4 regions of the Kitasatospora sp. NPDC041988 genome follow, and region 1 is predicted to be linked to each of the others. Evidence: riboswitches for the same ligand, from Rfam matches in the RefSeq annotation. Region 1 holds a riboswitch; each other region holds the start of a gene.

The links. A riboswitch is a leader RNA that binds a small molecule or an ion and turns the genes downstream of it on or off. The one in region 1 is predicted to bind S-adenosylmethionine.
Region 2: another riboswitch for S-adenosylmethionine. It lies ahead of ACZ6NC_RS03590 (aminotransferase class V-fold PLP-dependent enzyme); the one in region 1 lies ahead of ACZ6NC_RS33240 (helix-turn-helix transcriptional regulator).
Region 3: another riboswitch for S-adenosylmethionine. It lies ahead of ACZ6NC_RS15045 (hypothetical protein); the one in region 1 lies ahead of ACZ6NC_RS33240 (helix-turn-helix transcriptional regulator).
Region 4: another riboswitch for S-adenosylmethionine. It lies ahead of thrC (threonine synthase); the one in region 1 lies ahead of ACZ6NC_RS33240 (helix-turn-helix transcriptional regulator).

What each region holds. Positions count from the first base shown of each region.
Region 1 covers NZ_JBVJCO010000046.1:14,959-22,660, forward strand. Annotated here, with positions in the region: gene ACZ6NC_RS33235 (type I polyketide synthase) at 1-715, opposite strand, end outside; gene ACZ6NC_RS33240 (helix-turn-helix transcriptional regulator) at 789-3,899, opposite strand; SAM riboswitch class IV at 4,160-4,270, opposite strand; gene ACZ6NC_RS33245 (hypothetical protein) at 4,508-4,702, shown strand; gene ACZ6NC_RS33250 (NAD(+)/NADH kinase) at 5,009-5,908, shown strand; gene ACZ6NC_RS33255 (class I SAM-dependent methyltransferase) at 6,066-6,833, shown strand; gene ACZ6NC_RS33260 (GNAT family N-acetyltransferase) at 6,842-7,384, opposite strand.
Region 2 covers NZ_JBVJCO010000002.1:140,335-148,036, reverse strand. Annotated here, with positions in the region: gene ACZ6NC_RS03610 (NYN domain-containing protein) at 1-63, opposite strand, end outside; gene ACZ6NC_RS03605 (hypothetical protein) at 204-473, opposite strand; gene ACZ6NC_RS03600 (rhomboid family intramembrane serine protease) at 676-1,458, shown strand; gene ACZ6NC_RS03595 (Lrp/AsnC ligand binding domain-containing protein) at 1,500-1,781, shown strand; gene ACZ6NC_RS03590 (aminotransferase class V-fold PLP-dependent enzyme) at 1,785-3,149, opposite strand; SAM riboswitch class IV at 3,200-3,317, opposite strand; gene trpD (anthranilate phosphoribosyltransferase) at 3,430-4,506, opposite strand; gene ACZ6NC_RS03580 (hypothetical protein) at 4,632-5,057, opposite strand; gene ctaE (aa3-type cytochrome oxidase subunit III) at 5,455-6,075, shown strand; gene qcrC (cytochrome bc1 complex diheme cytochrome c subunit) at 6,263-7,072, shown strand; gene qcrA (cytochrome bc1 complex Rieske iron-sulfur subunit) at 7,069-7,702, shown strand, end outside.
Region 3 covers NZ_JBVJCO010000012.1:151,953-159,654, reverse strand. Annotated here, with positions in the region: gene ACZ6NC_RS15065 (MFS transporter) at 1-44, shown strand, start outside; gene ACZ6NC_RS15060 (heparin lyase I family protein) at 206-937, opposite strand; gene ACZ6NC_RS15055 (hypothetical protein) at 1,211-1,837, opposite strand; gene ACZ6NC_RS15050 (PTS transporter subunit EIIC) at 2,151-3,716, shown strand; SAM riboswitch class I at 3,851-3,992, shown strand; gene ACZ6NC_RS15045 (hypothetical protein) at 3,999-4,274, shown strand; gene ACZ6NC_RS15040 (IclR family transcriptional regulator) at 4,513-5,226, shown strand; gene ACZ6NC_RS15035 (G1 family glutamic endopeptidase) at 5,365-6,096, opposite strand; gene ACZ6NC_RS15030 (hypothetical protein) at 6,247-7,702, opposite strand, start outside.
Region 4 covers NZ_JBVJCO010000028.1:129,246-136,947, forward strand. Annotated here, with positions in the region: gene groL (chaperonin GroEL) at 1-387, opposite strand, end outside; gene ACZ6NC_RS26425 (cold-shock protein) at 712-915, opposite strand; gene ACZ6NC_RS26430 (MoaD/ThiS family protein) at 1,609-1,887, opposite strand; gene thrC (threonine synthase) at 1,919-3,214, opposite strand; SAM riboswitch class I at 3,232-3,363, opposite strand; gene ACZ6NC_RS26440 (glucosyl-3-phosphoglycerate synthase) at 3,564-4,571, shown strand; gene ACZ6NC_RS26445 (alpha,alpha-trehalose-phosphate synthase (UDP-forming)) at 4,610-6,079, shown strand; gene otsB (trehalose-phosphatase) at 6,080-6,922, opposite strand; gene ACZ6NC_RS26455 (DUF3263 domain-containing protein) at 6,965-7,225, opposite strand; gene ACZ6NC_RS26460 (cupin domain-containing protein) at 7,292-7,636, shown strand; gene ACZ6NC_RS26465 (extracellular solute-binding protein) at 7,662-7,702, opposite strand, start outside.

The DNA.
Region 1 (7,702 bases):
CACGGGCGTAGCCGTTGGCGCGGGCGTCGAAGGTGAAGCAGCGGTCGTCGGGCGAGAGCGCGCCGAAGCGGTCGACGGTCTCGGTGCTCTCCGGGGCCAGGTTGAGGTTGACGCCGGCCACCAGTGCCGTCTCCGACTCGCCGCTGCGCAGGCTCTCCAGCGCCAGGTGGACGGCGACCAGGGAGGAGGACTGCGCCGAGTCGACGGTGAGGCTCGGGCCGTGCAGGTCCAGCTGGTAGGAGACGCGGTTGGCGATGATGCCCCGGTTGAGGCCGGTGAGGCTGTGCCGGGTGATCGCGCCAGTACCGGTGGTCAGGGTGGTGTAGTCGGCGGCGATCGCGCCGACGAAGACGCCGGTGCGGCCGCCGGCCAGCGCGGCCGGGAGCACCCCGGCGTCCTCCAGTGCCTCCCAGGCGAGTTCGAGGACGAGCCGCTGCTGCGGGTCCGCGGCCGCCGCCTCGGCGGGCGAGATCCCGAAGAACTCGGGGTCGAAGCGGTCGACGTGGTCGAGGTGGCCGCCCGCGCGCGCCTCCTCACCGGCGGCGAACCGCCCGGGCGGGAAGGCCCCGACGGCGCTGCTCCCGGAGTCGAGCAGCCGCCAGAACGCCTCCGGGTCCGCCGCGCCCGGCAGCCGGCAGGCGGTACCGATCACGGCCACCGCCTCCGGCGAGCCGGGGGCGGGCACGGACGGGTCGGGGGATTCCAGGCGCGCCATGGTGATTCCACTCCTGAGGGCAAGTTGCTTCGTGGTGCCCTCAGCGTTCCGTCCGGCCGCGCCCTTCGGGCCCCTAGGCAACCCCTGTCGAACCCCTATGGCCTGCCTGGGCGGTGAGCGCCGGCGCACCGCCCGGAGCGTCCCCGGTGGGGCCCGCTCCCGAGCCGACCAGCCTGGCGAGGTCGACCCGGCGGCGGACCCCGAGCTTGCGGTAGACCCGGGTGAGGTGCTGCTCGACCGTGCTCACGGTGATGTAGAGCTTCCGGGCGATGTCCCGGTTGGAGAGGCCGCGGGCGGCCAGTTCGGCGACCCGGCGCTCGGCGTCGGAGAGGCCTGCCACAGGAGACTGGGAGGCGGTCGGCTGCTCGGCCGGAACGACGACCAGCGGCGGCGCGCCCCTGCGCCGGCGGTCGGACAGCCGGGCCCGGCCCGGGTCGCCGTCGCTCTGGTGCGCCTCGCTCAACTCGCTGAGCGTGGCAGCTAGTTCGAGTTCCGCCCCGGCCTCCTCCAGCAGGGTCACGGCCCGCTCCAGCAGCGGCGTCCGGTCCGACCGCTCCCCCGCCGCTGCGCGGACCCGCAGCGCGAGGCCACGGATCCGCGGATGCCCGGCCGGCCCGAGCCGGGCGAGCTGCTGCTCCGCCAGGACGGCCGCCGGGCGCGGCCGGCCGAGCGCGAGCTGCGCACGGGCCGCACCGAGCCGCCAGGGGGCGATCGCCGGCAGGTGGTCCAGGCCCCAGCGCGCCATCGCCTCGCCGCAGGCCCGGTAGTCGGCCAGCGCCTCCTCCGCCCGGCCGACGGCCAGCCGGTGGCCGGCGCGCGCGTACCGGTGGTGCAGGCCGGCCGGCGTCCGCGCCATCCCCTCCGGGGTGGCCAACTCCAGGAAGTGCGCGGCGTCCTGGTGCAGGCCGAGCGCGGTCCGGGCAGCCGCCATGGTGGAGAGCGGCAGGCCGACGGCCACTCCCCACGCCTCCGGCCGCACGTGCGCGAAGGCGGCGCGGGCCGCCTCGTCGGCTCCCTGCAGATCGCCCTGGCGCAGCGCGGTCTCGGCCCGCAGGGCGGAGAACAGGGCGTGCCAGTTGGGGCCGCAGCGCGCGCCGGTGCGCTCCGCCAGCGGGCCGCACCATCGGGCGGCGCGGTCGGCGCGGTCCGCGTAGAGCAGCACGGTGAGCGCCGCGGTCAGCGATTCGGTGCGGATTCCGCCCAGCCGGCCCACCCGCAGGATCAGCTCGGCCTCCGGGACGGCGTCCTCGGGCGCGGTGGTGCCGCCCAGCAGCGAGGCCAGCAGCCGCATGCCGTCGCCCCGGTGGTCGGTGGCCTGCTCCCGGTCGGGCGCGGGCAGCAGCGACGGGTACCAGTACGCGATCCAGGCGCGCAGGCCGTCGGCGGTGCCCGCATCGGCGGGTGCGGCCTCGAACCGCTCCAGCGCGGCGACGCCCTCCTCGGCGCGGCCGTGCCAGAACAGGTAGCGGATCGACTTCAGCTCGTGCCGCCGGGCGGTCTCCTCGTCCGCCACCGTGCCGGGCAGGGTGGGCACGCACTCGATCGCGGCGGCGCTGACCGCCCCGCCGGGCACCCCGAGGCCGGCGTCGCCCCCGGCGGTCCCGAAGCCCCCGGTGCTCGTGGGGCTGCTGCCGGCTGCCTTGACCGGGGCGTCCGGCCCGGGCGTGCCCGGCACGCCGTCCGGACCGGCCACGGCGCCCGAGCCGATCCCGTGCGCCGTACCGAAGCCCCCCGTGCTCGGCGCTCCCGCCGCGCTCTCGGCGCTTCCGGCCGAGCCTGCCACCACCACACCGAGGCCACCGAAGCCCCTCACCCCGGCCGCGCCGAACCCGCCGAACCCGCGCGTGCTCCCGAAGCCGCCCGTACTCGGGCCGCCGGCCTCCACGCCGGCCGGCACCGCGGGCGCGAGCGACAGCGGCAGCTGCGGCGCGGCCCGCGGCCCGGCTCCCGCCACCGGGGCCGCGGCCAGGGCCTCGTCCGGGGCGGCAACGGGAGCTGCGACCAGGACCGCCCACGGCGACCGCAGGTGCCCCTCCGCCACCCTCGCGTGCCCGACCACCGTCTCCGCCGCCGCCCCGGACACCCGCAGGAGCTCGCCCGCCCGCCGGTGCAGCCCGGCCAGCTCGTGCGGCCGCATCGCGGCCAGCAGGTCACCGGCGGCGGTCGGGTGGCGGAAGCCGCCGTCCCGGAAGAGGCCCGCCGACTGGAGCAGGTAGAGCGCCCTGGGCAGCGAGTCCGGGGCGAGCAGCAGCAGTTCGGCGAGGAGTTCGGGCGTGCTGGACGCACCGAGCACCGCGACGCCGCGGGCGTAGCGCAGCGCGAGCGGGTCGATCCGGTGCAGGCAGTGCATCAGCCCTCGCCGGTAGCCCTCCCCGACCGCCAGCTCCGTCGCCGGGGCCGGCCCGCCCACACGTTCCTGGTCACCGATCAGGGCCCGGACGAGCAGCGGGTTGCCGCCGGTCAGGGCGTGCGCGTCGGCGGCCAGCCGGGCGGCGGCCGCGTCGCCGAGGCGTTCCCGGAACAGCGCGGCCACGAGGTCCCCCGGGAGCAGGTCGAGCCGGATGTGCTGGTGGTGCGGCTGGCGGGCGAGTTCGACCTCGAAGAAGGGGTTGGGCGGGGTCATCGTCTCGCGCGAGCTCAGGACGGTGAGCACGCCGGCGTTGCGGGTACGGCGGACGAGGTAGAGCAGGAACTCCAGGGACTGCGGGTCGGTGTCCTGTCGGTCGTCGACCGCGATCAGGACGGGGGCGCGTTCAGCGAGCCCGCGGACGAGGGCGAACAGGCCCTCCAGTGTGCGTTGGGTGAGCCGGCCGGGTGCGCCGTCCGCCGTGGGGCGGGCGCCCTCGGCGGCGCCCTGGGCGAGCAGGGTCTCCGCCGCGGCCGCCTCCTCCGGTTCGAGGGCGGCGCCCTGGAGGAGCTGGCGGGCGAGGCCGAGCGGGAACTCGCGCTCCAGCGGCGAGCCGGTGCCGACGAGCACGGTCGCCCCGCGGTCCGCCGCGGTGTCGGTGAACGCGTACAGCAGGTCGCTGCGGCCGCTGCCGACGGACCCGTGCAGGACGATCACGCCTCCGGTGCCGGCCGTGCACCGGTCGAACGCCTCGTGCAGGCGCCGGTACTCGGGCTCCCGGCCGGCCGGCAGAGCTCTCGGGAGGTCACGTGGAGCGGGCGCAGGGAAGGTGGACATCCGTCCTCCTGAAGCAGGCGCGCAGGGAGGGCGGGCCGCGGGGCGCTCCTCCTCACGCGGGGTCGGGGTGAGGGGATCGGACGGACCGGCCGCGGTCCGGGCGTTCAGTTGCCCGGCCGGCCGGTCACCGTCGGCGACAGAGGGAGCTGGCGCGCCGACGCAGGTCGACGTCGAGCCTGGCCACCAGCCTGAGGCCCGCGCTGTGCCGCCCGCCCGCCCGCTGTTCCACGACCTTCTCCGTCCCCCGCCCACCCCGGCCATGACTGCGCTTGCGGCACGAGGCCATGCCGCCTGGCTCTCCCCGGGACGCCCCACCGCAGGGTGGGGGGGCCAGTCAGCCGGCCGGGGCCTGGGGCCTGTCCTCCAAGTCCCGCCTTCCCGGCGGCCCTGGGCTGACGTTCTTCGCCAGTCCCGAGTCTAGGAAGGCGTCGGCGATCCCGTCAATCGGCGTCCGGCCCGTCAGCAGCCACGTCACGGCGGGCCGGGCGCCCGGCGACACCCTCCCGCAAGATGGCGCAACACCGCTGCCACAGTGGGCCGGTGGGCGGTGGCCCGGTTTCGGCCGGCCCCCGAATTGACGGTTGGTCAGAAGCGGCAGGGTGGCCCCGGTGGAGGAATCCGCCCGGGGCACCGCGGCCGCGGCGGCCCGGCGGCGGCACCCCGGCCCAGCCGGCCCGGCGGCGGTTCGGGTACGGGAGGCGGCAGCCGGCACCCTGCACGGCGTGGCCCGCCACGCCGTGGACCCGGACAACGCCCGGCGCCTGTGGACGCTCTCGGAGGACCTGCTCGCGGACGCCGGCTGACCCGCCCGGCCGCTGCGGGTGGGCCGCCGGGCCGCACCTGCGGGACGGACGGCCGGCCATGGCTGGCGGCACCACACCCCGCGCCCGCACCACACGGGTGCCGCAGGAGTGACGGCCACCCCGCACGCGGGAGCTCCCCGGACCTGCCGGGCCTCGCGGCCGGTGGCCGGATCCGCCGGCGCGGTCACGCCGAGCAGCGGATCGGTCACCGGCCCGGCGGCGATCCGCCGAGGACACCGGCGACGGACCGAAGCCCGGCGGTGACCTTGAAGCCGGCGACCGGCTGTGCGTGACTGGAGGGAGCACGTGAGCAACAGCGGCCTGGTCGACATCGAGGTGCTCCGGATGGGATTCATCGGCACGGTGGGGCTGGTGCTCCACCCCGAGCGCACCTGCGCGCCCACTGTGGAGGCCGTGGTCCGGTGGAGCCGGGCCCGCGGTACGAAGGTCCTGGGGCTGGCGGCGGAGGTGGCACGGATCGGCTGCGAGGCCATTCCGGTCGAGTCCGAGGAGATGACCGCGAGCGCCGACCTGATGATCAGCCTGGGCGGGGACGGCACCATGCTGCGCGCCATGCGGCTCGCGACCGGGGGCCACGCGCCCGTCCTGGGCGTCAACGTCGGACGCCTGGGCTTCCTCGCCGAGGTCGACATCCCGGAACTCCCCGCCGCGCTGGATGCCATCGACGACCGCCGCTTCACCGTGGAGGTCCGCTCCGGGGTCCACGCCCGCTTCGGGGCCGCCCAGGAGACGGCCCTCAATGACGTCGTTCTCCTGCGCAGCCCGGGGCACAAGTCCGCGGCGGTCGCCATACGGGTCCAGGACCAGCCCTTCGTGTCCTACACCGCCGACGCGGTCGTCGTCGCCACACCGACCGGCTCCACCGCGTACAGCTTCTCCGCCGGCGGCCCGATCGTCTCCCCCAACGCCGAGGGGCTGCTGATCACGCCCGTGGCTCCGCATGCCGCGTTCAACCGCTCCGTCTTCCTCTCCAGCGGCGAGCGGCTTCGACTGGAGGTCCTGCCGCACAGCGGCGACCTCGCCGTCGAGGCCGACGGCCTCCTGACCGGCCACGTCTCACCGGGCGACGTCGTCGACGTGACCATGCTGCCCGCCGCCGCACGCGTCGTTCGACTCGGCCACACCACCTTCTACCAGCGGGCCCAGCGCAAGCTCCGGCTCACCGGCTCGGCGGAACACGGCTAAGAGCATCCTTCCGCTCCGCTCCGCGCTCGACGTGGAGGGGCGTCGACAGTGCGGTGAGGACCCGTGGCACGCGGGAGCCCCCCGGCAACGGCCGAGGCCCGCCGGGCGGCGCGAAAATCCAGGCACGGACGGCGCAGCCCGTGCCAGGATGCTCGGCATGTCGAGTCGCGCACTGAGCTTCGGAGTGATGGCGGAAGCCTACGAGCGGTTCCGGCCGGGGTATCCCACGGAGCTTTTTGACCTGGTGACGGCGTACGCGGGCCGTCCGCTGCGGACCGCCCTGGAGATCGGCGCCGGGACGGGCAAGGCGACCCGCCTCTTCGCCCACCGGGGGGTCGCGGTCACCGCGACCGAGCCTGACGGTGCCATGCTCGCCGAGCTGCGCAAGCATGTGCCGGCAGACGTCACGACGGTGCAGGCCGCGTTCGAGGACCTGCGGCCGGGCGAGCGGTACGGGCTGGTCTACGCGGCAGCGGCGCTGCACTGGACGAACCCGGAGGGCCGGTGGTCACGCATGGCCGAACTGCTGGAGCCGGGTGGTGTGTTCGCCTCCTTCGGCGGGCCGGCACGGTTGGCCGACCCTGCTGTGGACGAGGCTGTCCGCGCGGCCCGGGCGCCGTTCCTGGAGAGCGACGAGGTCCCGTCGAACAACGGGACGCCGCCGACGCACGACCTGCAGTGGCCGGGTACGGAGCTCCGACGGTCCGAGTGGTTCACCGGTGTTCAACAGTCCGTCATCGAACGACGTCTGACGATGAGTGCTCACGACTACGTCGGCCATCTCTCGACCGTCTCGGCCTATCTCGTACTGCCGCTCCCGGAGCAGGACCAGGTCTTCCGCCGGATCAGGCAGGTGCTACCGGAGACGGTCGAGATCGCCGCCGACATCACCGTCCATCTCGCGCGTCGGCGCCACGACCAGTAGTACCTCGATCAGCGGATCCCCTGTCCGGCGAGGGGCGACCTGCCGCTCGCCGTCAGACGTCGGACCAGCACGCGGGTGGTGCTTCCGTCGTCCTCTTCGATGTCCCGGACATGCTCGAAACCGATCCTCTCCAGCAGGGTCAGTGAGGCCTGGTTCGGTGCGGCCACGGTGGCGTAGACCTCGGTCAGGCCGAGAGTGCCGAAGCCATGGGCGATGATCGCTTCTGCCAGCTCCGTCCCCAGACCGAGCCCCCAGGCCGCCGGCGCCAGCGCGTAGACGATCTCGTGGCCCCCGACCACGTCGGTCCGCTTGATCTCGGCATGCCCGACCAGGTGCCCGTCCCGGCGAACGGCCCAGACGTCGAAAAGGTCCCGGGCATAGACCTTGGTGAAGATCCGCCCGAACAGGGCGTGGTCCTCAGCCGCGGAAGCAGGGCCGTCACCCATCCACTGCGACACCCTGGTGTCCTGGAACAGGGCTACGAAGCCCTCTTCATCGTCGGGGACGTACGGCTCCAGGAGCAGCCGCTCGGTGCGCAGAGTCGGGGTCACAGCCGGCGACGCTACCCAGGCGGCACCCGGGTCGGCAAACAGATTTGGTGATGGAGAAGACGCTGCCGTCGACGCCTCGGCCGAGAAATTCAGAATTTCTTCAGCGTCCTGTCACATCGTCCCGCCGGGACACGTCGGTTAGGTGACGGCAGCTGTTGCCGTTGTTCGATGGGGGATGCCGAGGGGGGCTCCGGGGTGGCGAGACATGAGCAGTGCCCGAACCGGGTCCTGCCCCGATGTGTGCTGTGCAGACGAAGAGTCAGACGCTGAAGCCATGAATCGGCGCCATCGCGCTGCTGCCTGAGTACCAGCACAGAG
Region 2 (7,702 bases), on a different contig from region 1:
CTGCGCGTCCACAGCGGGCTGCCGCCCCTGCGGCCCGGCGGGCTCGTTCGCTGCGTCCACCACGTCCTCGGCTCCGATCTCCTGGTCCAGCGGTACGGCCGACGGCGGCCGTCCTCGTCGTCACGCTCCGTGCGTTCTGTCTGTATTGTCCCGTGCCGTGGGCGGCCGTGCCCCGCACCGCCGCCCACCGCACGGGCCGGGCATCAACCCTGCTCGGCGGCCTCGGCAGCCTCGGCGTCCTCGGCCCCGGGGCGGGCCACCAGCTCGACCTGGTCCACCGCGTTGCACCAGCGGCAGCGCACCGACTCGATGGTCTCGCTGAGCACCTCGGTCTCCTCCACCTTGGACTCGCCGGCCAGGTCGAAGTGGAGGAACTCGGTCACCCGGGCAGAACGGGTCACGTCGAAGCGGGTCAGGTTGCCGCACAGGGTGCAGCGCCAACGCGTCTCGGCGGTCAGGGCGGGGACGGTCATCGGGGGTCCTCTCGGGTGGTCCCTGGGTGGGCTCAGGCGCTCCCCCCGGAGCCCCGGCATCGGCGGCGGGAGGCGGGAATGCCCGCCCCAAGCCTATTGCCTGAGGCAACCGTCCCGACCACCGGTCACAGCGATCGGACGCCCTAGCCCACCTGCCGTAAGCCCGGTGCCGCCCGCGCCGGGCGGAGGGATGCTTGGCCGCATGGCGATCCCGGTCCTCGACCACACCGGTGCGCGCGGCGACCGCCCGGCCGCGCCCGTCCCGGCCGTCAGCTACGCGCTGATCGCGCTCAACACGCTGGTCTTCCTGCTCGGCCCGGCCGCCGGGCTCAACCCGCTGTACGGGCGCGACCAGGACCGGGTCTGCGCGGAGCAGCGGTACGAGCAACGCTGGGGCGCCGTCCCGGCCGAACTGCTGGCCGGCCACCCGCTGACCGCCGAACAGCTCGCCGAGGCCCCCGACCCGGTGCCCGGCTGCCCGGCCCGGCCGACCCCCGGCAAGCACCCGGCGCTCTCGGTGCTCAGCGCGCTCTTCCTGCACGCCGGCTGGCTGCACCTGCTGGGCAACCTGCTCTTCCTCCATGTCTTCGGCCCCACCGTCGAGGAACGGCTCGGCCGGGCCCGCTTCGCCCTCTTCTATCTGGCCGCCGGCTCGCTCGCCACCTACGGCTTCGCGCTGGCCGAGGCGCACTCGCCGGACTCGACCCGGGTGCTGATCGGCGCCTCGGGGGCGATCTCGGCCGTCCTCGGCGCCTACCTGCGGCTGCACCCGCGCTCCCGCGTCACCACGCTGGTACCGCTGCTGCTCTTCCTGCCGCTGCGGTTCCCGGCCTGGCTGGTGCTCGGGCTCTGGTTCGCCCTGCAGTGGTGGTCGGTGCACTCGGCCGGGCCCGGGGTGGCCTACCTCGTGCACGTGATCGGCTTCTCGGCCGGCTTCCTGTACGCCTGCACGCTGGCCACCCGCCCCTCGCGACGGTCCGGCTGACGCCCGATACGCTGGCCGCACCTCACAAAGGAGCCCGAACAGTGATCACCGCCATCGTCCTGATCAAGACCAGCGTCGACCGCATCCCGGAGATCGCCGAGGCGATCGCGGCCATCGAGGGCGTCAGTGAGGTCTACTCGGTCACCGGCGGCTACGACCTGGTGGCGATGGTGCGGGTGCGCCGGCACGACGACCTGGCCGACGTGATCCCCGGCCGGCTGAACAAGGTCCCGGGCGTGGCCCACACCGAGACCCAGATCGCCTTCCGCACCTACTCCCAGCACGACCTGGAGGCCGCCTTCGCCCTCGGCCTCGACGAGTAGGGTTCAGCCCTCCCGCCGCGTGTCGACGACGCAGCGGCCGCCCTCGTTGCGGTAGTTCCAGGCCGCGCCGTCCGTGACCAGCTCGCGGACGGCGGTCAGGAAGCGCTCGATGTGCTCGTCCGGGGTACCGGCGCCGAAGCTGACCCGGATCGCGTTCAGGCTCCGCTCGCCCGGCAGCGACGGCTCCGGCGCGCCGCACTCGGACGGTGCCACCTCCTCGTCGCCGAGCAGCGTGCGCACCAGCGGGTGCGCGCAGAACAGGCCGTCGCGCACCCCGATGCCGTACTCGGCGGAGAGCGCGGCCGAGAAGTGCGAGCTGTTCCAGCCCTGGACGACGAAGGAGAGCACGCCCACCCGGGCCGAGTCGGCACCGAACAGGTTGAGCACCTTGACCTGCGGGACCTCCGCCAGGCCGGCCTGCAGTCGGGCGATCAGCTGCTGCTCGCGGGCCTCCAGCGCGTCGAAGCCGGCCTCGGTGAGCGCCCGGCAGGCCGAGGCGATGGCGTAGGCGCCGATCACGTTCGGCGAGCCGGCCTCGTGCCGGGCCGGGCCGGTGTGCCACTGGACGGCCACCGAACCGTCGGCCTCCCGGGCCACCGTACGGGTGGCGCCGCCGCCGGCCAGGTAGGGCTCGGCCGCGTCCAGCCAGTCGGCGCGGCCGGCCAGCACTCCGGCGCCGAACGGCGCGTAGATCTTGTGGCCGGAGAAGGCGATCCAGTCCACGTCCAGCTCGCGCACCGAGACCCGGTGGTGCGGGGCGAGCTGTGCGGCGTCCAGCACCACCCGGGCGCCGTACCGGTGCGCGGTCCCGGTCAGCTCGGCGACCGGCCAGAGCTCGCCGGTGACGTTGGAGGCGCCGGTGACGCAGAGCAGCTTGGGGCCCTCGGGGGCCTCGGCCAGCGCGGCGTCCAGGGCGGCGACCGCCTCGGCCCGCGAGCGCGGCGCGCGCAGGTAGGTGACGTCCAGTCCGGCGTGGGCCCAGGGCAGCAGCGAGGCGTGGTGCTCGGTCTCGAACGCGAAGACCCGGGTGCCGGCCGGGACGGCGCCGGCCAGCAGGTTCAGCGAGTCGGTGGTGGCCCGGGTGAAGACCACCTGGTCGCCCTCGCGCAGGCCGAGGAAGTCGGCGACGGTACGGCGGCTCTGCTCGAACAGGTCGGTGGAGAGCTGCGACAGGTAGCCGGCGCCGCGGTGCACGCTGCCGTAGTAGGGGGCGTAGGCGGCGACGTCGTCCCAGACCCGCTGGAGCGCCGGGGAGCTGGCGGCGTAGTCGAGCGCCGCGTACCCGACCTTCTCGCCGCTGGCCAGCGGGACCTGGACGTCGTGGCCCAGGACGGCGAGGGGGGCGCAGAGTTCGGTGGCAACGGACATGAGGATGCACTCCTTCGGGGGTCAGGACCCCGGGAGTACGTGTCAGCCGGCGTCCGCGCTTGTCACGCGGACGGATTGCCGCGGGACCCGGTCCTCACCCAGGGCACCCCGCCACGGACGGAGGGTTGCCGGACAGCAAGCTGGGGCTCTGCGCTGTCACTCATGACCTGCCGAAGACTCTAGGTCGCGTCCGCCGGGTGGTCAAACACAGGTCCGCCATCCGGACAGCACAAGGGGCCCGCACGGGGGTCACTCCCCCGTACGGGCCCCAACCACCGCCTCACGCCTTGCTGGTGGCCTCCGACCAGCGGTTCAGCAGGTCCAGTGCGGCGCCCGAGTCGATGGCGGCCGCGGCCCGCTCCATGCCCGCGGCCAGCTGCTCGGTGAGCGGCGCGTCGGTGAGGTCCAGCGCCACCAGCGCCGCCGCCGTGTTCAGCAGGACGGCGTCCCGGACCGGCCCGCGCTCCCCGGCCAGCAGCCGACGGGCGACGTCCGCGTTGTACGCCGGGTCCGCGCCGCGCAGCGCCTCGATGCCGACCAGCTCGATGCCGACCTCGCGCGGGTCGAAGGTGGTCTCGCCGACCTCGCCGCCGCGCACGATCCAGACCCGCGAGGTGGTGGTGATGGTCAGCTCGTCCAGGCCGTCGTCGCCGCGGAAGACCAGCGCGCTGGAGCCGCGCCGGGCCAGCACCCCGGCGATCAGCCCGGCCAGCCTGGTGTCGAAGCAGCCGATCGCGTGGGCCGTCACCTTGGCCGGGTTGGTCAGCGGGCCCAGGATGTTGAACGCCGTCGGCACCCCGAGGTCGCGCCGGGCCGTGGCGGCGTGCCGCATCGACGGGTGGAACATGGCGGCGGAGCAGAAGGTGAGCCCGATCTCCTCGGCCACCTCGGCGACCCGCCGGGCGGAGAGGTCGAGGGCGATGCCCAGCTTCTCCAGCACGTCCGAGGAGCCGCTCGCCGAGGAGGCGGCCCGGTTGCCGTGCTTGACCACCTTGGCGCCGGCCGCCGCCGCCACGATCGCCGACATGGTCGAGATGTTGACGGTCCTGGCGCGGTCGCCGCCGGTGCCGACGACGTCCACCGCCGGGCCGGGGATGGAGAGCGGCTCGGCGTGCGCGTACATCGAGTCCACCAGGCCGGCGATCTCCCCGACCGTCTCGCCCTTGGCCCGCAGCGCCACCATGAAGCCCGCCACCTGGGCCGGGGAGGCCTCGCCGCTCATGATCCGGTCCATCGCCCACGCGGTGTCCGCCTGGCCCAGGTCCTCGCCCCGCAACAGCGCCGACAGGATGTCCGGCCAGGTGCGGACCACCTGCACGGGGTCCTTGCCGCCGTTCGCAGGGTTCACGTTCACCATGGCTGACTCCAGCTCTCGTCGGTTCCCGGAAAGGGATCTCCGTAGGGTTGGAGTCAGCCTATCGAGCGGCGGGACGCCACCGTCCCGCCGCGACCCTTCTTCTCTCCTGCTGAGATGCGCCTCCTCTAACGGGTGGCCGGCGTCCGCTTCGCCAGCCGGGCCCGGAGCAGGGTGGCGGCGGCCTCGGCCAGCGCCACCGGGTCCACCGGCTGGGAGATCGCCGCGTCGGCCCGGCTCCAGGCGGCCAGCCAGGAGTCCTGCGGCCGGCCGATCAGCACCAGCACGGGCGGGCAGCCGTAGATCTCGTCCTTCAGCTGCCGTCCGAGCCCCAGCCCGCCGGCCGGTACCGCCTCGCCGTCGAGCACGCAGAGGTCCACGCCCCCCTTCTCCAGTGCCTTCAGCACCGCGGGGGTCGTCGCGCACTCCAGGTAGGACAGCTCCGGCAGGTCCGCTGCCGGCCGGCGGCCGAGCGCCGTCCGCACCTGCTCGCGGGTGTTGCGGTCGTGGCTGTAGACGAGAACGGTCAGCGTCTCGTCGGTCGTGTACGCCATGGGCCCTGCTCCCTCAAAGTGTGATCCGGACCACGTTCGCCTCAACCCGGATGCTACTCCCGATCACCGGCCGCCGAGCCGCTCCCGCGAGATCCATCTCAAGCCGCCGCGCCCACGACTCACCCGCCCGGAGGACGGCGCGTCACCCTCGACGGTGCAGTCCACCCGTACGGCCGACAGAACGGCCACTCCCCTTACTCCCCGCGGGCCGCGCGGGCGTGCAGCGACACGCTGGGCAAGGGGGTCGAAGGGGCCTTCGAAGAACCGTCAGAAAAGGGACACGCCGCTGCTCAGCCCCCGTCCGGACGCTCCGTCGGGTCCCACTGGGGCATACCGCACGCACCGGACACTCCGAGGGACACCCCCCGGCGTGAAGACGGAATAAGGGACCGACATAATGTCCGTCGTGGCGACAGCAACAGCAGTAGAAACCGGGCACGCGCACGGATCGGTCAACCGGCCGAACATGGTCAGCGTCGGAACGATCGTCTGGCTCAGTTCCGAGTTGATGTTCTTCGCGGCCCTCTTCGCGATGTACTTCACGCTCCGCTCCGTCAAGGGAGCCGAGTTCTGGAGCGAGAAGGCGCACGCCCTCAACGTGCCCTTCTCCTCGGTCAACACCACGATCCTCGTGCTCTCCTCGCTCACCTGCCAGCTCGGCGTGTTCGCTGCCGAGCGCGGGGACGTGAAGAAGCTCCGGTCGTGGTTCGTCATCACCTTCGTGATGGGCGCGATCTTCATCGGCGGCCAGATCTTCGAGTACACCGAGCTGGTCAAGAAGGACGGCCTCTCGCTGTCCTCCGACCCGTACGGCACGGTGTTCTACCTCACCACCGGCTTCCACGGTATGCACGTGACGGGTGGTCTGATCGCCTTCCTGCTGGTCCTGGGACGGACGTACGCAGCCAAGCGCTTCACGCACGAGCAGGCCACCGCCGCGATCGTGGTGTCGTACTACTGGCACTTCGTCGACGTCGTGTGGATCGGCCTGTTCGCGACCATCTACCTGATCAAGTAACCAGCTGATCAGGTCGCTGGCCACCGGCCTCGGGCCCCCGCCCTCACCGGCGACGGGCCTCTTTGCCGGTGCCGACGCTCCCACCGACCGACCGCGCGCGCAGCCCTAGACAGGCAGCCTCGTGCCGGCCAGACCGGCCGCCGGGTGCAACCACCAGTCGACCAGATCCTGACACCGGGGTTATTCCGTGAAAAAGCTCTCCGCACGACGGCGCCACCCATTGGCGGCGCTGGTCGTCCTACTTCTCGCCCTGGCGGCAACCGGGGGGCTGTACGCCGCGTTCGCGCCCGCCGACAAGGCGCAGGCCGACGTCGCCGCGCAGTCGCTCGCGATCGATGAGGGCAAGAAGCTCTTCGCCGTGGGCTGCTCCTCCTGCCACGGCCTGAACGGCCAGGGCAGCAGCGACGGTCCCAGCCTGGTCGGCGTCGGCTCCGCCGCGGTCGACTTCCAGGTCGGCACCGGCCGCATGCCGGCCCAGCAGCCCGGCGCCCAGGTGCCGCGCAAGAAGAACATCTACTCGCAGGCGGAGATCGACCAGCTCGCCGCGTTCGTGGCCTCGCTCGGCCCCGGCCCGGTGATCCCGAGGGAGGAGCAGTTCACCTCGACCAACCCCGAGGACATCTCCAAGGGCGGCGAGCTGTTCCGCACCAACTGCGCCCAGTGCCACAACTTCGCCGGCCAGGGCGGTGCCCTGACCAAGGGCAAGTACGCCCCGTCGCTGGAGGGTGTGGACGCCAAGCACATCTACGAGGCCATGCAGACCGGCCCGCAGAACATGCCGTCGTTCCCGGACACCACCATGCCCGAGGAGCAGAAGAAGCAGATCGTGGCCTTCGTCCGCCACACCACCAACGATGAGCCGAACCCCGGTGGTCTCACGCTCGGCAGCCTCGGTCCGGTGACCGAGGGTCTGTTCGGCTGGATCTTCGGTCTCGGCGTACTCATCGCGGTCGCGATCTGGGTCGCCGCCCACACCACCAAGGCCAAGAAGTCATGAGCCAGGACATGCCAGAAGAGAAGCTCCCGGAGTCACACGGCTCCGCCGGGCACCACGAGGTGGCCGCCCACGGCGATCCGTTCGCCGACCCGGGCCTGCCGGCCCACGAACCGCGTCGCACCGACATCGACGAGCGGGCCGCCAAGCGCGCGGAGCGCCAGGTCTCGCTGATGTTCGTGGTCTCGATGCTCGCCACCGTGGGGTTCATCGCCTCCTACGTGGCCATCGACCCGGACAAGATCATCTACGTCTTCCCGCTGGGCCACATCAGCGCGCTGAACTTCGCGCTGGGCCTGACCCTGGGCGTGGCGCTGTTCATGATCGGCGCGGGCGCGGTCCACTGGGCCCGCACGCTGATGTCGGACCACGAGATCCCGGCCGAGCGCCACCCGATCGAGGCCGACGACGAGGTCCGCAACGACGTCATCGAGCAGTTCAGGACCGGCGCCGCCGAGTCCGGCTTCGGCCGCCGCAAGATGATCCGCAACACCCTCATCGGCTCGATGGCCCTGGTGCCGCTCTCCGGTGTGGTGCTGCTGCGCGACCTGGGCCCGCTGCCCGAGGACAAGCTGGAGCACACCGGCTGGGACTTGGCCACCCCGGCCAAGCCGCTGGCGCTCATCAACATGA
Region 3 (7,702 bases), on a different contig from region 1:
TCATGGGCTCCGGACGGTTCTCGGGTAGCACCGCCGACGTCTGATGCAGCTGCGACACCGCGTACCCTCGGGCCGCCGCCGGGCCGCGTCACGCAACGCCGCGCCCTTCTCGCGCAGGTGCCCGGCCGGACCCGGCCGACATACAGCCGGTGTGCGTAAGGTCAGGTGAACCCGGCCGGGGCGGCTCGGCCGGGCCACCGGGCCCTTACGAGCCGGCGGTGGCGGCCTCCAGGGTGGTCGCCATGATCGGGCTGGTGAAGGTGTTCGTCGCGTCCCCCGAGGAGGGGTGGTAGGAGCCCCACTTGAGGTAGTTGCGGTCGCCGTCCCAGGTGGTGCCCTTGAAGGTGCCCGAGCCGGTGGTGAAGGTCTGCTTCACGCCGTCGAACCAGAAGTCGATGGTGCCGTCGGTGCGGCCCAGGCGGATCTTCAGCGCGTAGGAGTGCCACTTGTTGTTGGCGGTCGGCGCGGTCCACAGCGTGTGCGCGACGTGGTCGGTGTCCCACTCCTGGAGGCGGATGCGCCCGGTCGTCGCGTCGATCTCGATCGGGTGGTTCGCCGTGTCGGTGCTCGGCGAGCACTTGAGCTGGAAGACGTAGCGGCTGTTCGAGTCTTTGATGTCCACCTTGGACGACCAGCCGAGGTAGAAGGTGTCGCCCTCCTTCAGGTCGGGGCCGAGCGTCTCGCAGCGCTCCTCGCCCGCGGCCTGGAACGCCCGCCAGACACTGCCCTTGGCGGAGTCCTTGACGACGCCGAAGCCGCCCGACGCGCACTGGACGCCGGCAAAGGAGGACGGGCCCTTGCTGGTGCTCGGGGTCCACAGGACCTTGCCCGCCGCGGCGGCGGAGCTGCTGGCGGTGGCCGAGCCGCAGGAGATCGCAAGCGTGGTGAGGGCCACGACGCCGACGGCGGTCTTGCGGTGGTGGGACAGAAAGGACATGCCTCTCCCGGGTGAATGAGTGGCCGGAACGGACGCCGTCCGGGCCTGTCGGCCCGGACGCACGGAGCGATTCGACCACCTGACGGCCTGTCGGGCCAAGCGGGCCGACCGGCAGCGGCCCTTTCGGGCAATTCCACCGGTCGGCCGGGCACCGGGGCAGCGGCTCCGCCGCGGGGCCCGCGTCGTACGAGGAGGTGCCCTCGTCCAGGAGCGGCTCCTGCGTGCGCACTCGTCGGGCAGAGGGCGATCACGGCTCGATGTCCGCCGGACCGCTCAGGCTCCGTCGGCCAGTCGACGGCCCTGCTCCAGGAAGGCCATGATGCCGACCACGCCGCCGAGTTGACGGATCGTCCGGGCGGCACCGAAGGGCGCGTTCCAGAACGCACCCTGCAGCGGGGCGTGCGGGCCGACGTACGCGTACGGCTCCGGCTGGAACGCGTCGCCGGGTGAGATGCCGTAGTTCGCTTCGCCGGCGGTCACCCCGATGTCGAAATGCTCGGGCCAGATGACCGGGTCCGCCCCCGCGAAGAGCCCGCGCAGCGCGGCGTCGCCGAGCGCGAAGCAGTGCGCGAGCCGGCGGGCGGCGGACGGGTCCGCCTCGATGGCTTCGTCGGCGGCGATGCCCGGCCCGTCCTGGTACAGCCCGACGGGAGCACCGACAGTGAGCCCGAGGGCCGCGCCGAGCGCGCTGCAGGTGGTCCGTTCGAGGGACAGCACCTGCCCGGGCGCGACCAGCTCCGCGCCGATCACCCGCAGCTGCGGCTCGACGCTGGTGGCGAAACCGCCCGCACAGGCGCGCAGCCGGATCGTGCCGCCGGCCCGGTACTGGGGGCCGGCCAGGACCAGTTCGGCCACCGCGTGCAGGGCGCGGCGGGTGCGTACGACCGTCTCGGTGTCCATGAGGGCATGGTCTCCCAGCAGAGGGATCCGCGCGCGGTCCCCGGACGAACACAACGGTGTGGACACCCGCCGGCAGCCCGGGCCCTGAGGCTTCCGGAAACGCCCGGACAGGGACGACAGAACCCTGGATCAGGCTCTGCGTGCCGCCGGCGGCGAGTTGCCCCGGGCGGCGAGGTCGCGAGCGCCATTCTGGTGATCCTCGGCTCGCTCGACGCTCCGGCGGCCGCCGCGTTGCTCCATCGCACCGTCGGTCGCCCGCGCGACGCGCTCCGGCAGCTCTGACATTCCGCATCGAGCCCACGGAAGGCCCGTCATGTCCGACGACAAGCATCGTGCCACCGCCGAAGCCATCCTCCCGCTCGTCGGGGGCCCCGCCAACATCCATTCCGTCGCCCACTGCATGACCCGGCTGCGGCTCGGCCTGCGCGACCGCTCCCTCGTGGACGAGGAGAAGCTCAGCGCCCTTCCCGCCGTACTGGGCGTCGTCAAGGACGGCACCTATCAGATCGTCCTCGGCCCGGGCGTCGTGGCCCGGGTGACACCCGCACTCCAGGCCCTCCTCGACGGGCGACGGGAGCGGGAGGACGACGGCGCCGCCCCAGGACCGGATGACGCCCGGGAGGGCCCCGGCACCGGTGCCGCCGTCGGCGCCGAGGACCTGGCCCGGCGCGGCGCGGCGATCAGGGCGGAGGCCGGGGCCAGGAACGCGACCCCGGTCAAGCTCGCGCTGCGCCGGATCGCGAACGTCTTCGTGCCGCTGATCCCCGCGCTGATCGGCTGCGGCATCGTGGCCGGTGTCAACGGCGCGCTCACCAACCTCGGTTGGGCTCCCGGCCTGGTGCCGGCGCTCACCGCGATCTCCTCGGGGTTCATGTCCCTGCTCGCCGTCTTCGTCGGCTACAACACGGCGAGGGAGTTCGGCGGCACACCCGTGCTGGGCGGCGCCGTGGCCAGTGTGACCGTCTACGCGGGGGTCTCCAAGGTGGAGGTCTTCGGCCACCACCTCGCGCCGGGCCAGGGCGGGGTGATCGGAGCGCTCGCCGCCGCACTGCTGGCGGTCCAGGTCGAACGGTGGACCCGGCGGGTGATGCCCGACGCCCTCGACGTCCTGCTCACTCCGACGGTCACCGTGCTCGTCACCGGCCTGGCCACCCTGTTCGGCCTGATGTTCGTCGCCGGAGAGGTCTCCACGGCGATCGGCGATCTCGCCACCTGGCTGCTGTCCCACGGCGGCGCCCTTGCCGGGCTGGTGCTCGGGGGTCTGTTCCTCCCCCTGGTCATGCTCGGCCTGCACCAGGCGCTGATCCCGATCCACACCACCCTGATCCAGCAGCAGGGCTCCACCGAGCTGCTGCCGATCCTCGCCATGGCCGGGGCCGGACAGGTCGGCTGCGCCGTCGCCGTCTACCTGCGGCTGCGCGGCAACGCCTCGATCAGGGCGACCATCAGGTCCGCCCTGCCCGCGGGGTTCCTCGGCATCGGCGAGCCGCTGATCTACGGGGTCTCGCTCCCACTCGGGCGGCCGTTCGTCACGGCCTGTCTCGGCGGTGCCTGCGGCGGGGCCGTGGTGGGGCTGCTGGGCCAGCTCGGTGCCACCATCGGCTCGACCGCCATCGGCCCCTCCGGTTGGGCGCTGTTCCCGTTGCTGACCGGCTCACGCGGCCTCGGGGTCAGCGCGGCCGTCTACGCCGCCGGTCTGGTGACGGGATACGCCACAGGCCTCCTGGCCACCTACTACTTCGGCTTCACCCGCGAGATGCTCGACGAGCTCGATGCCCTCGCGCCGAAGCACGGTCCGGCCACCGACGCCGCCACCCCGGCCGAGGCCCCCGGGTCCTTCGGCGCCGGCCTCGACACACCTGCGGCCCCGAAGTCATGAACGCGGGTGCGCAGCTGCGAATGCCGCCACTCACGTCGGCCGGGGGAGGCAGAGACCCGTCTCGAACACCTCGCGATCACCCGGCACGGGAGGCCGTTGGCAGAGCGGCGCGACGGTCTTGTATGGTTTCTGGCGAATCATCCAGAGGGGTGGAGGGATCGGCCCTACGAAGCCCCGGCAACTCCCCGGTCATGTCGACGCCCGACCACGGGCCCGACCGCCGGGATCAGTGCCAACTCCGGCCCGGCGCCAACGTGGCGCCGGGAGAGATGAGGAGAAGCGGTGCTCTCTCTGCCCTCCGTCGCCTGGGATCCGCGCGCGCTGAAGCGGCCCGCCCCGAGCGACGTCCCCGGCGCCCCTGACGTCCCTGACGTCGCCGGCGCCCCCGACGCGTCCGCCCCCGCGTGCCCGCGCACGTCGTCCGCCGTACCGCTCACCGTGCCCCGCACCACGCCGCACACCGGACGCCGCACCACGCCGCACGCCGGACGCCGCACGCCGGGCGCCCCGGCGTGGGCCGCCATGCCGACCCCCGTCGCCGGCGCCCGCACACGCTGACCGGACGCCCGCCCCGGGCTTCGGCCCGCCGGACGCGACGCGCCCCCTCGGCTCCTCGGCTCCTCGGACGCGACGCGCTCTCCCCCACCCCTCCCCGGCTCCTACCGGCGGCCCCGCAACGGCGCGGGACGTGACCCACCCGACACACCGCCGACGGCGCCGCGCGCCGATTCCGCCTGCCGCCACCGTGCGGCCGGCGGGTCAACCGCGCCTCGAAGAAAGAGACTTGGTACTACCCATGGACAACACCAGCGGTGTCGGCGTTCTCGACAAGGCCGCTCTGGTGCTCAGCGCACTGGAGTCAGGCCCCGCCACGTTGGCGGGGCTGGTCGCCGCCACCGGTCTGGCGCGGCCCACGGCCCACAGACTCGCCGTCGCACTCGAACACCACCGACTGGTCACCAGGGACATGCAGGGCCGGTTCATCCTCGGCCCCCGTCTCTCCGAACTCTCCGCCGCCGCGGGCGAGGACCGGCTGCTCGCCACCGCGGGCCCGGTCCTGACCCACCTGCGCGACGTCACCGGCGAGAGCGCACAGCTCTACCGCCGCCAGGGCGAGATGCGGATCTGCGTAGCCGCCGCCGAGCGGCTCTCCGGCCTGCGGGACACCGTCCCGGTCGGCAGCACCCTGCCGATGAAGGCCGGCTCGGCCGCCCAGGTCCTGCTGGCCTGGGAGGAGCCCGAGCGCCTCCACCGCGGCCTCCAGGGCGCCCGCTTCACCGCCACCGCACTGAGCGGCGTCCGCCGCCGCGGCTGGGCCCAGTCGATCGGCGAACGCGAACCGGGCGTGGCGTCGGTCGCCGTACCCGTCCGCGGCCCCTCCAACCGCGTCGTGGCCGCCGTCTCCGTCTCCGGCCCGATCGAGCGCCTGACCCGCCACCCCGGCCCCCTGCACGCCCAGGCCGTCATCGAAGCCGCCCGCCACCTCACTGAGGCCCTGCGCCGGACCTGACCACCGACAGACCACCGACAGACCAGCATCCGACCGGCCATCCGACCGACCGTCCCTTCTCCGCGGACGGTTCGGCGCCCTTCCCCGCGTAGAACGACACGGCGGAGCCCGCGACCGGGTGCCGGGCAGCCGCCATGCTCAGCTGTGTTTCCACATCACGTCGAAGGCCGTCCCGCCGGCGGTCAGCGCTCCAGGCGCGGCCCTTTCGACACCGTCCCTGACCATGGTGATGTCCTCGGGAAAATTGGCCCCGAGGCTCATTCCGTTGACGTAGCAGTCGGTGAACGAAACCTTGCCGAAGTCGGCCAACGGCCGCACCCCGCCGGACTGCCTGGTCGGCGCCTCGGCGACCACTTCGGCCGTCATCCGCTTGGGGTCCGTTCCGTCCGGCGGCTTCGTAGAGGTGGTTTCGACCCACTTCTGCGTGACGTCGCGGAGGGTGAGCTCGTACGTCTCACCGACGTAGACGACACTGGCCTCAAGCAGGTCGCCGGGCACGACCGGGTCGTTGTACACAACCGGGTACGCCGGCAACATCTCGTACCAGGCGTAGTACTCCGGCGTGCCACCATCGCAGCTCACGGCGACGCCGGTCTGCTCAAGAATCCGGCCGGTCTTCCAGCCGTCCAGGCCGACCCAGAAGGCCGCACTCGCGTCGGGGTCGCTGCAGTCCGCGGCCGGCTGGATCCAACTGGCGCGCACTTCGGTGAAGTCGTAGGCCTTGCCGGTCGCGACGTAACCGGACCACTTCCTGCCCTCGGCAAGGGGCTGCGGCTGCGCGGCGAGCGCTGTGGGCGCCAGGGGCACGCTGCCGAAGAGCGCCAGCGCGGCAACCGCGGCGACCAACGCGAGGTGACGTCGTGCGCGCATGCTTGCTCCATGAAAGGCGTCGTGCGGCAGTGAACGGCCGGTCACTCGGCGACGGCAGCAGGGTTCATCTCCATGCAAACCACTCAACGGCAGGTCGGCAACCCGGCGGTTCGGTCCGCCTGGCACCCGCTCGCCGGTGAGCCGCTGTGGTCAGACTCGACGGGGTGGCCCTGGCGGTGCGGTCTGCGCGGACGACACGTGCTTGAGCTGCAGCACGGGCCGTTGCAGTGACGCGTCGACGGACGAGTAGAGACTGACCCGGAAGGCCCAGGCACCGCCGTCCGTCTCGGGTTGCTCGCGCTCGCCCCACCCGACGAGTGCCCGCGTGAGCGCCGGGACCGTGTCCTCGTCGTACGTTCCCACGGTCGACTGGACGACCGGCAGGAGCGCCGACACCGGCGGGCTGCCGGGGACGAGGGTGTACTCGTAGCGTGCGCCGATCGCGATCGTCCGGCCCGCCGGGTCGCCATCGAAGACGGTGTCGAACATCGCCGTGAGCGGATTGTGGTCGGGTGGGTCCCAGGGGCCGATGGCGATGGCGCCGGTGAGGTCGATGAACGGCACCACCGGCTCGGCCTGGCCGACCTCCGGGGTCCGGTACACGAAGGCCTGTGCGGTGTCCGGCCAGCCCTCGCCGAGCAGTCGCGCGTTGCGGGTGACCCGGGCGCCGGCCGACGCGCTCTGGTACGACGCGATGTGGACGCGCGGGAGGGTGACCTCGAAGGTGAGCAGCGTGAACGCCTCGACCGCGCGGAGCGGGAAGGCGTAGCACCAGCAGTGGTCGGCGTCGGCGCACCCGCACACCTCCGGCTCGAAGGGCGTGAGCTCGTGGCGTTCACCGGCCGCCGTGACGCACACGATCCGCTCCGGCCGGCCCACCCCGCCCGGGCCGGACTCCACCGTGCGGGTCAGCCGCAGGGTCGTGTACCAGCCGTCCTCGGCGGCGAGGCCGAGCTCGTACTGGTAGACGTCCGGCACCGGTCCGCCTCCGGCCGTCGCCGCGAGCGCCCGCTCGGTGGGGCCGGGCGCGTCGCCTCCCCAGTGCGCGGCCCAGGCGTCCGCTACGGCGGAAGCGAGCGTCCGGTAGGTACCCAGGGCGTTGGCCAGCGCGGTGCGCCGGTCGGCGTCGGCGCGCTCCCAGTCGGGCAGCCCGGCCAGCAGTCCGAGCAGGGGGGCGGAGACCGCCGTGTACCGCGCCAGCGCCGTGAACAGGTCGTCGGTCGGGGCCGCGGCGGGCACGGGGGCCGGCCGGTTGTACGTGACCCGCAGCTCGATGGTGTCCTGCTCGGCCGACTGGTGCTGCACCGAGAAGCGGTACTTCCAGTGGACCGCGTCGGCGAGCCGCGCGGCGGAGGTGGGGACGTCGGCGTGATGGTCCAGCAGGATCGGCATCGGCGGGTAGGCGCGCAGCGGGATCGGCACCCGCGGGGCGCCGAGGGAGAAGTCGAGGGTGGCCGGCGAGCCCGATCTCAGCGGGGTGACGAAGGTCAGCCAGTCGGACCGCTCATAGCCTTCGACCTCCCGCTCGATCCCGAACTCGAGCTCGACGCCCGCGAAGTCGAGGGCCAGGTCGAGCACGGCGTGCGTGGCCACATCGGGGACGGTG
Region 4 (7,702 bases), on a different contig from region 1:
CTGGTCCGAGACGGCGGCGACGGCCTTCTCGATACCGCGCTTGAGGGCCATCGGGTTGGCGCCGGCGGCGACGTTGCGCAGACCCTCGCGGACGAGCGCCTGGGCGAGCACAGTGGCGGTGGTGGTGCCGTCACCCGCGACGTCGTCCGTCTTCTTGGCGACCTCCTTGACGAGCTCCGCACCGATCTTCTCGTACGGGTCCTCGAGCTCGATCTCCTTGGCGATGGAGACACCGTCGTTGGTGATCGTGGGGGCGCCCCACTTCTTCTCCAGCACGACGTTGCGACCCTTGGGGCCGAGCGTGACCTTCACTGCGTCGGCGAGCTGGTTCATGCCACGCTCAAGGCCGCGGCGAGCTTCCTCATCAAAGGCGATGATCTTGGCCATCAGAAGTGGTCCTCCGGGACACGGTCGACTGCTCGGACCAAGGGGTGCCCGCGACGGACGGCCCTGGTGTGCGGGGGTCCTTTCCCCTACCGCTCCCGGGGGCCTCACCGACCCGGTCCGCTGTCACTCTCACGCTGTGAGTGCTAACGCCAATGATTAGCACTCTGGGTGGGCGAGTGCAAGCCCAATGGGCAACCCGCGAGCCGTACCGGCCACTCCCCGGACACGGCGACGGGCCCGTGCGACGCGTGTCGCACGGGCCCGTGGCGAAGCAAGAGGTGCACCAGCCGATGGGCCGAGCCGAACTCCTGGGTGCCGGAAAGGTCAGACCGCCGCGCGGACCATGTCCGCCTGCGGGCCCTTCTGCCCCTGAGAGATCTCGAACTCGACCCGCTGGCCCTCCTCAAGGGTGCGGTAGCCGTCCATCTGGATCGCGCTGTAGTGGACGAAGACGTCCGCACCACCGTCGACCGCGATGAAGCCGTAGCCCTTCTCCGCGTTGAACCACTTGACGGTGCCCTGAGCCATTCCGAACTCCCCTAGTGCTGTGCTGGCCCTTCACGCGCCCGCAGGTCGCGGGCCCGGGTCTGGTTTGAGGCCGGCCCGGGGAACCCCCCCTGGGCGCAGCCGTGCACGCCACAATCCCCCGCCGAGACCATCGGACGGTGTCCGATGAAGGGGCGATTGCGTCGACCGCGGCTGAATGTATCCGGATCGACGCCCTCTGCAACAGGGCCAGCCACCGGGAATTCCCCCGGCCCGTCAGGGGACAGGACGGACCAAAAGCTCAGGAACTTCACATTTCACGCCGGACATAGCGGACGAATTACCCAAATGCCCTCAAGAATTCTGACATCGGCCTGACATGTTTCACGGCCGCGGGCCCGGCGCCGGTCTCAGCGGCCGGACAGACACCGGCGGTACGGGCGCGACAGGGGGGCGACGACCGGGGTGAGGGGGAGGGGAGGCCCTCTTCCCGGCCGAGCGACACTCTACTCCGACTGGCCCGGTAAATATTCCCGCCGGAATGCGGCGCGCGGCGACGGCCGGGGAAAACGACCGGGCAGGCGGCCTGCAAAGCAGCACCGGAAGCGTCCGGGAACTCCCCGGGAACGCCCGGGAACGCCCGGAAGCACTCCAGGAAGCGCTCCGGGAAATGCGACGGCCGTCCGGGTGTACGAAATTCCGTACACCCGGACGGCCGTCCGTCAGTGGCGCGGCTCAGCAGCCGCCGGCCACCGCGGGAATGATCGAAACACTCGCGCCGTCCGCGATCCCGGTCGCCAGGCCCTCCGCGAACCGCACGTCGTCGTCATTGACGTAGACGTTCACGAAACGGCGCAGCTTGCCGGTGTCGTCCAGGATCCGGGCGGCGATCCCGGCGTGGTTCTTCTCCAGGTCGGCGATGACCTCGCCGAGGGTGGAACCCTCGGCGGCCACCTCGGCGGCGCCGCCGGTGTAGGTGCGCAGGATGGTCGGGATGCGGACGTTGGCGCTCATGGGGGCTTCTCCTTGCGGCGGGGTGGAGGGGTCAGGCGGACGCGAGACCGGCGTCGCGGAACGAGGCCAGCGTCGGGCGGATGACGGCGGTCATCCCGGCGTCGGAGACGGCGTCCAGCGTCTTCAGGCCGTCGCCGGTGTTGATCGCGACGGTCTCCTTGGCCGGGTCCAGCTGCCCGGTCTCGACCAGCTTCTTCAGTACTCCGACGGTCACCCCGCCCGCGGTCTCGGCGAAGATGCCCTCGGTCCGGGCCAGCAGCTTGATCGCGGCCACCACCTCGGCGTCCGTCACGTCCTCGACGGCGCCGCCGGTGCGGCGGGCGATGTCCAGCACGTACGGGCCGTCGGCCGGGTTGCCGATCGCCAGCGACTTGGCGATGGTGTCCGGCTTGACCGGGCGGATCACGTCGCTGCCGGCCTTGTAGGCCGCCGACACCGGCGAGCAGCCCGCCGCCTGGGCACCGAAGATCCGGTACGGCCGGTCCTCGACCAGACCGAGCCTGACCAGCTCCTGCAGGCCCTTGTCGATCTTGGTCAGCTGCGAACCCGAAGCGATCGGGATCACGATCTGCTCCGGCAGGCGCCAGCCCAGCTGCTCGCAGATCTCGTACGCCAGCGTCTTGGAGCCCTCGCCGTAGTACGGGCGCAGGTTGACGTTGACGAAGCCCCAGCCCTCGCCGGCCGGGTCGCCGATCAGCTCCGAGCAGAAGCGGTTCACATCGTCGTAGTTGCCCTCGATGCCGACCAGCTCACCGCCGTAGACACCGGCCATCACGACCTTGCCCTGCTCCAGGTCGTGCGGGATGAACACGCAGGACTTGAAACCGGCCCGGGCGGCCGCGGCGCCCACCGCACCGGCCAGGTTGCCGGTCGAGGAGCAGGAGAGCGTGGTGAAACCGAACGCCCGCGCCGCCTCGATCGCACAGGCGACCACGCGGTCCTTGAACGAGTGGGTCGGGTTGCCGGAGTCGTCCTTGATGTGCAGCTGGGCGGTGAACCCGAGCTCGCGGCCCAGGTTGTCCGCCTTCACCAGCGGGGTCCAGCCGGGGTTCAGGTTGGGCTTCCCGGCCACATCGGCCGGCACGGGCAGCAGCGGCGCGTACCGCCAGATCGACGCCGGACCGGCCTCGATCCGCTTGCGCAGCTCCTCCGCGGCCTCACTGCCGAAGTCGTACGCGATCTCCAGCGGCCCGAAGCACTCCAGGCAGGCGAAGCTCGGACCGAGCGGGAACCGGGAGCCGCACTCGCGACAGGACAGCGCGGCGGCGGGGCCGAGGTCAACGGTTACGGGTGCAGCGCCGGAAACGCGAGTCGCAGTGATAGCCATGATGGCGGAGGCCTCTCTCCTCATCTTCCCCGTGGCGCGGTCGCGCCACAGGCCGGAATTGGCACCTGTCCCGCCGGGGCCCGTGACGGCCGCGCGAGAAGGTTGCCGGGACGTCAACGGGCCGTTCCCTCAGTCCCTCTGGATGAGCTCTGTGAAGTTGTTGGTCTTGCTCAACGGTGACCCCGGCGTGCGAAGGTCCGACCGCTGTACGAAGACTGTATCCGAAGGCGTCAACCCTGAACGGGACCGTCCGCCACGCGAGATGACCCGTCCCAGCCAGTCCCGACCCGCCCGATCCCGACCCAGCCCGACCCAGCCCGTCCCGACCGATCCCGCCGAGGAGAGACCCGTGCCCGCCGACCCGACACCCGAGCTCCTCCCGCAGGCGGCGTCCTGGCTGCGCCGCCGCTCGTGGAGCGCGGCCGACCGTCCGGTGCGCACCCTGCTGGACGCCAAGCGGGCCGCCGGCCGCGCGGGCACCGTCAGCGTCGTCCTGCCCGCCCTGGACGAGGAGGCCACCGTCGGCGACATCGTCCGCACCATCCGCCGCGAGCTGATGGAACGCCTGCCACTGGTCGACGAACTGGTCGTGATCGACTCCGGCTCCGCCGACCGCACCGCCGCCGCGGCCGCCGAGGCCGGCGCCCGGGTGGTCCACCGCGACGACATCCTCCCCCGGCTGCCGGCCGCCCCCGGCAAGGGCGAGGTGCTCTGGCGCTCGCTGCTGGTCACCAGCGGGGAGATCGTCTGCTTCGTCGACGCCGACCTGCGCGAGTTCGACCCGGCGTTCGTCTCCGGCATCATCGGCCCACTGCTCACCGAGCCGGAGATCCAGCTGGTCAAGGCCATGTACGACAGGCCGCTGGAGACCGACGGAGCCGTGGTGCCGGCCGGCGGCGGCCGGGTCACCGAGCTGGTCGCCCGCCCGCTGCTCAACCTGCACTGGCCGGAACTCGCCGGTTTCGTCCAGCCCCTCGGCGGCGAGTACGCGGCCCGCCGCTCCCTGCTCGAACGCCTCCCGTTCCCCACCGGTTACGGCGTCGAACTCGGCCTGCTGGTCGACGCCCTGGAGACCGCCGGCCTGGACGCCCTCGCCCAGGTGGACGTCGGCGTCCGCCACCACCGCCACCAGGACGGCCAGGCGCTCGGCCGGATGGCCGCCACCATCTACCGCACGGCACTGGAACGGCTCGACCGCACCCACCGGCTCAAGGCCTCCGCCGACCTGGTGCACCCGCTGCTCACCCAGTTCACCCGCGACCCGGAAACCCGCGCGTTCACCGCCCACACCCACCCGGTCACCGCCCTCGAACGCCCTCCGATGCACACCGTCCCCGAGTACGCCACCCGGCACTGAAGGGTTTGGGTCCGCAGACCCCCGGCAACCAACCAGTCATGGGCGATCTCACGACCGAACGTTCGAATCCGACCGGCACCGCCCCCGTCCTGGTGGCCTCCAACCGGGGACCGGTGTCGTTCAGCACCGCGGACGACGGCACGCTGACCCTCCGGAGAGGAGGAGGCGGCCTGGTCTCCGGGCTCTCCGCCATCGACGACCCCAACGCCGTCTGGGTCTGCGCGGCTCTGGGCGACGCCGACCGCCGGGCCGCCCGGGAGGCACCGGACGGCCGCCTCGACCGGGCCGGCCACGACGTCGGCGGACAGGCCGTCCGCATGCTGGACATAGACCCGGAGACCTTCGCCCGCGCCTACAACGGCGTGGCCAACTCGACCCTCTGGTTCGTCCACCACCTGCTCTACGCCACCCCCACCGCCCCCTCCTTCGACGCCGGCTTCCGCACCGAATGGCAGGCCTACACGGCCTACAACACCGCCTTCGCCGACGCCCTCGCCGCCGAAGCCGCCCCGGAAGCGGCCGTCCTGGTGCAGGACTACCACCTCTCACTGACCCCGGCCCTGCTCCGTGCCGCTCGGCCCGACCTGCGGATCGGCCACTTCTCGCACACCCCCTGGGCCCCGCCCGAGTACTTCCGGCTGCTGCCCGACGACGTCGCCGAGGCCGTCCTCACCGGCATCCTCGGCGCCGACCGGGCCGGCTTCCTCACCCGCCGCTGGGCCCTGGCCTTCGCCGACTGCTGCGAGCAGCTCCTCGGTGCCACCGTCGACCGCACCGAGCTCACCGTCACCCTCCGGGGCCGCACGACCCGGCTGGGCGTCCACGCCCTCGGCGCCGACGCCGACTTCCTGCGCGAGCGCTCCCACCGCCCGGACGTCGACGAGCGCCTCGCCACCCTGCGCGAGGCCGTCGGCGACCGCCGCACCGTCGTCCGGGTCGACCGCACCGAGCTGAGCAAGAACATCGTCCGCGGCTTCCAGGCCTACCGGCACCTCCTGCACACCCACCCCGAGTGGCAGGACCGCGTCGTCCACCTCGCCTTCGCGTACCCGTCCCGCACCGACCTCGCCGAGTACCGCGAGTACACCGCCCGGGTCCGGCAGCTCGCCGCCGAGATCAACGCCGAGTTCGCCACGCCCACCTGGCAGCCGCTGATCCTGCACGTCAACGACGACTTCCCGCGCTCGCTGGCCGCCTACCGGCTGGCCGACGTCGCCCTGGTCAACCCGATCCGCGACGGCATGAACCTGGTCGCCAAGGAGGTGCCCGTGGTCTCCGACCAGGGGTGCGCGCTCGTCCTCTCCCGCGAGGCCGGCGCGTACGCCGAGCTGGCCGACGACGCCCTGACCGTCAACCCGTACGACGTCGTCGCCACCGCCGAGGCCCTGCACGCCGCGCTCACCATGCCGGCCGGCGAACGCACCGACCGCACCAAGCGCCTCGCCGCCGCGGCGACGGCGCTGCCGCCCCAGCAGTGGTTCCTCGACCAGCTCGACGCCCTCGGCTGATCACCCCCGCCGGCCGAGCTCCGCCCCCAACCGCTCCAGCAGCTCCACCACGCCGGCCGGGCCCTCGACCACGAGGTCGGCCCGGTCGGCGAGTTCCCTCACCGGGGCGTCCCCCACCGCGCCGCTGCACACCAGCAGCCCGGCCACGCCCTCCGCGCGCAGCTTCTCCACCGCCGCGAAGGCCGCCACATCCCCCAGGTCGTCCCCCGCGTACAGCACCGACCGCGCGCCCCGCTCCCGCAGGAACCCGGTCAGCGCGGCCCCCTTGTCGACCCCGGGCGGCCGCAGCTCCAGCACCAGCCGGCCCGGTTCCACCACCAGCCCGTGCTCCGCGGCCAGGGCCTCCACCGGCGCGCGCAGCAGCTCCAGCGCCTCCTCCGGCGCCTCCGTCCGCCGCGTGTGCACCGCCAGCGAGCGCCCCTTGTCCTCCACCCACGTCCCCGCCGGCGCGCCGGCCCGCGCCAGCGCCCCGTCCAGCACCGCCCGCACCGCGTCCACCCCCGGGTGCACCGGCGGCGCCGTCACCACGCCGCCCTCCCAGCGCTCGGCCCCGTAGTGCCCCAGCACCACCACACCGTCGATCCCGTCGAACCCGCCGTACTCGACCGCCAGTCCGGCCGGACGGCCGGTGACCACCACCGTCGCGCCCACCCTGGGGGCCAGCCCGCGCAGCGCCCCCACCACCCCGGGGTGCGCGCGCGCCCGGCTGGGATCGGCCACGATCGGCGCCAGCGTCCCGTCGAAGTCCAGCGCCACCACCGCGTCGCGCGGCGAGGCGAGGACCGCCTCCAGGCCCTGGCGTCCGGCGTCGGTCCTCAGCAGCAAACTCTCCTCAAGCCCCATGCCGGGACCCATACCCACCCGCGCCCGCGGAAGCACCCCCGGCTACCGGGCCCCCCGCCGGGCCTCCCGCACCCGCCGCAGCCGGTTCACCAGGACCGGCGCGTGCGCCAGCGCCTCGGGCCGGTCCAGCAACGCGTTCAGCAGCTGGTAGTACCGCGTGCCGGAGAGCCCCAGCTCCTCCCGGACGGCCCGTTCCTTGGCCCCCGCCGTCCGCCACTGGCGCCCTTCGAGCTCCAGCACCGCCAGGTCGCGCTCGCTCAGCTCGCCCACGCTCCACCTCCGCCCACCGCTACGGAGTGTCATTCTCCCCCGCGCACCCGACACACTCTGCGCCCCGCACGACGCCCGCTTCCCCACTAGCGTCGGTCCATGACCGAAAGTTTCGCGCTGCACATCCCCACCGCCGACCTCGACCCCGACCCGCTGGACCAGGCCCAGATCGTCTCCGGCACCCCCGAGGTCTCCGGCCGCGTGCTCTCCGAGTCCCCCGACGGCCGCCAGCTCCGCGGCATCTGGCAGATCACCCCGGGCGTGGTCACCGACGTCGAGGCGGACGAGCTGTTCGTGGTGCTGAGCGGCCGGGCCACCATCGAGATCGAGGGCGGCCCGACCCTGCACGTCGGCCCGGGCGACTGCGCCGTCCTGCGCGCCGGCGACCGCACCACCTGGACGGTCCACGAGACCCTGCGCAAGGCCTACGCGATCACCCTCTGACGCGGTACCCCGGCGGCCCCCGGGTTCACTTCCGGACCCGGGCGGCCTCCTTGACCGCGGCGTCCT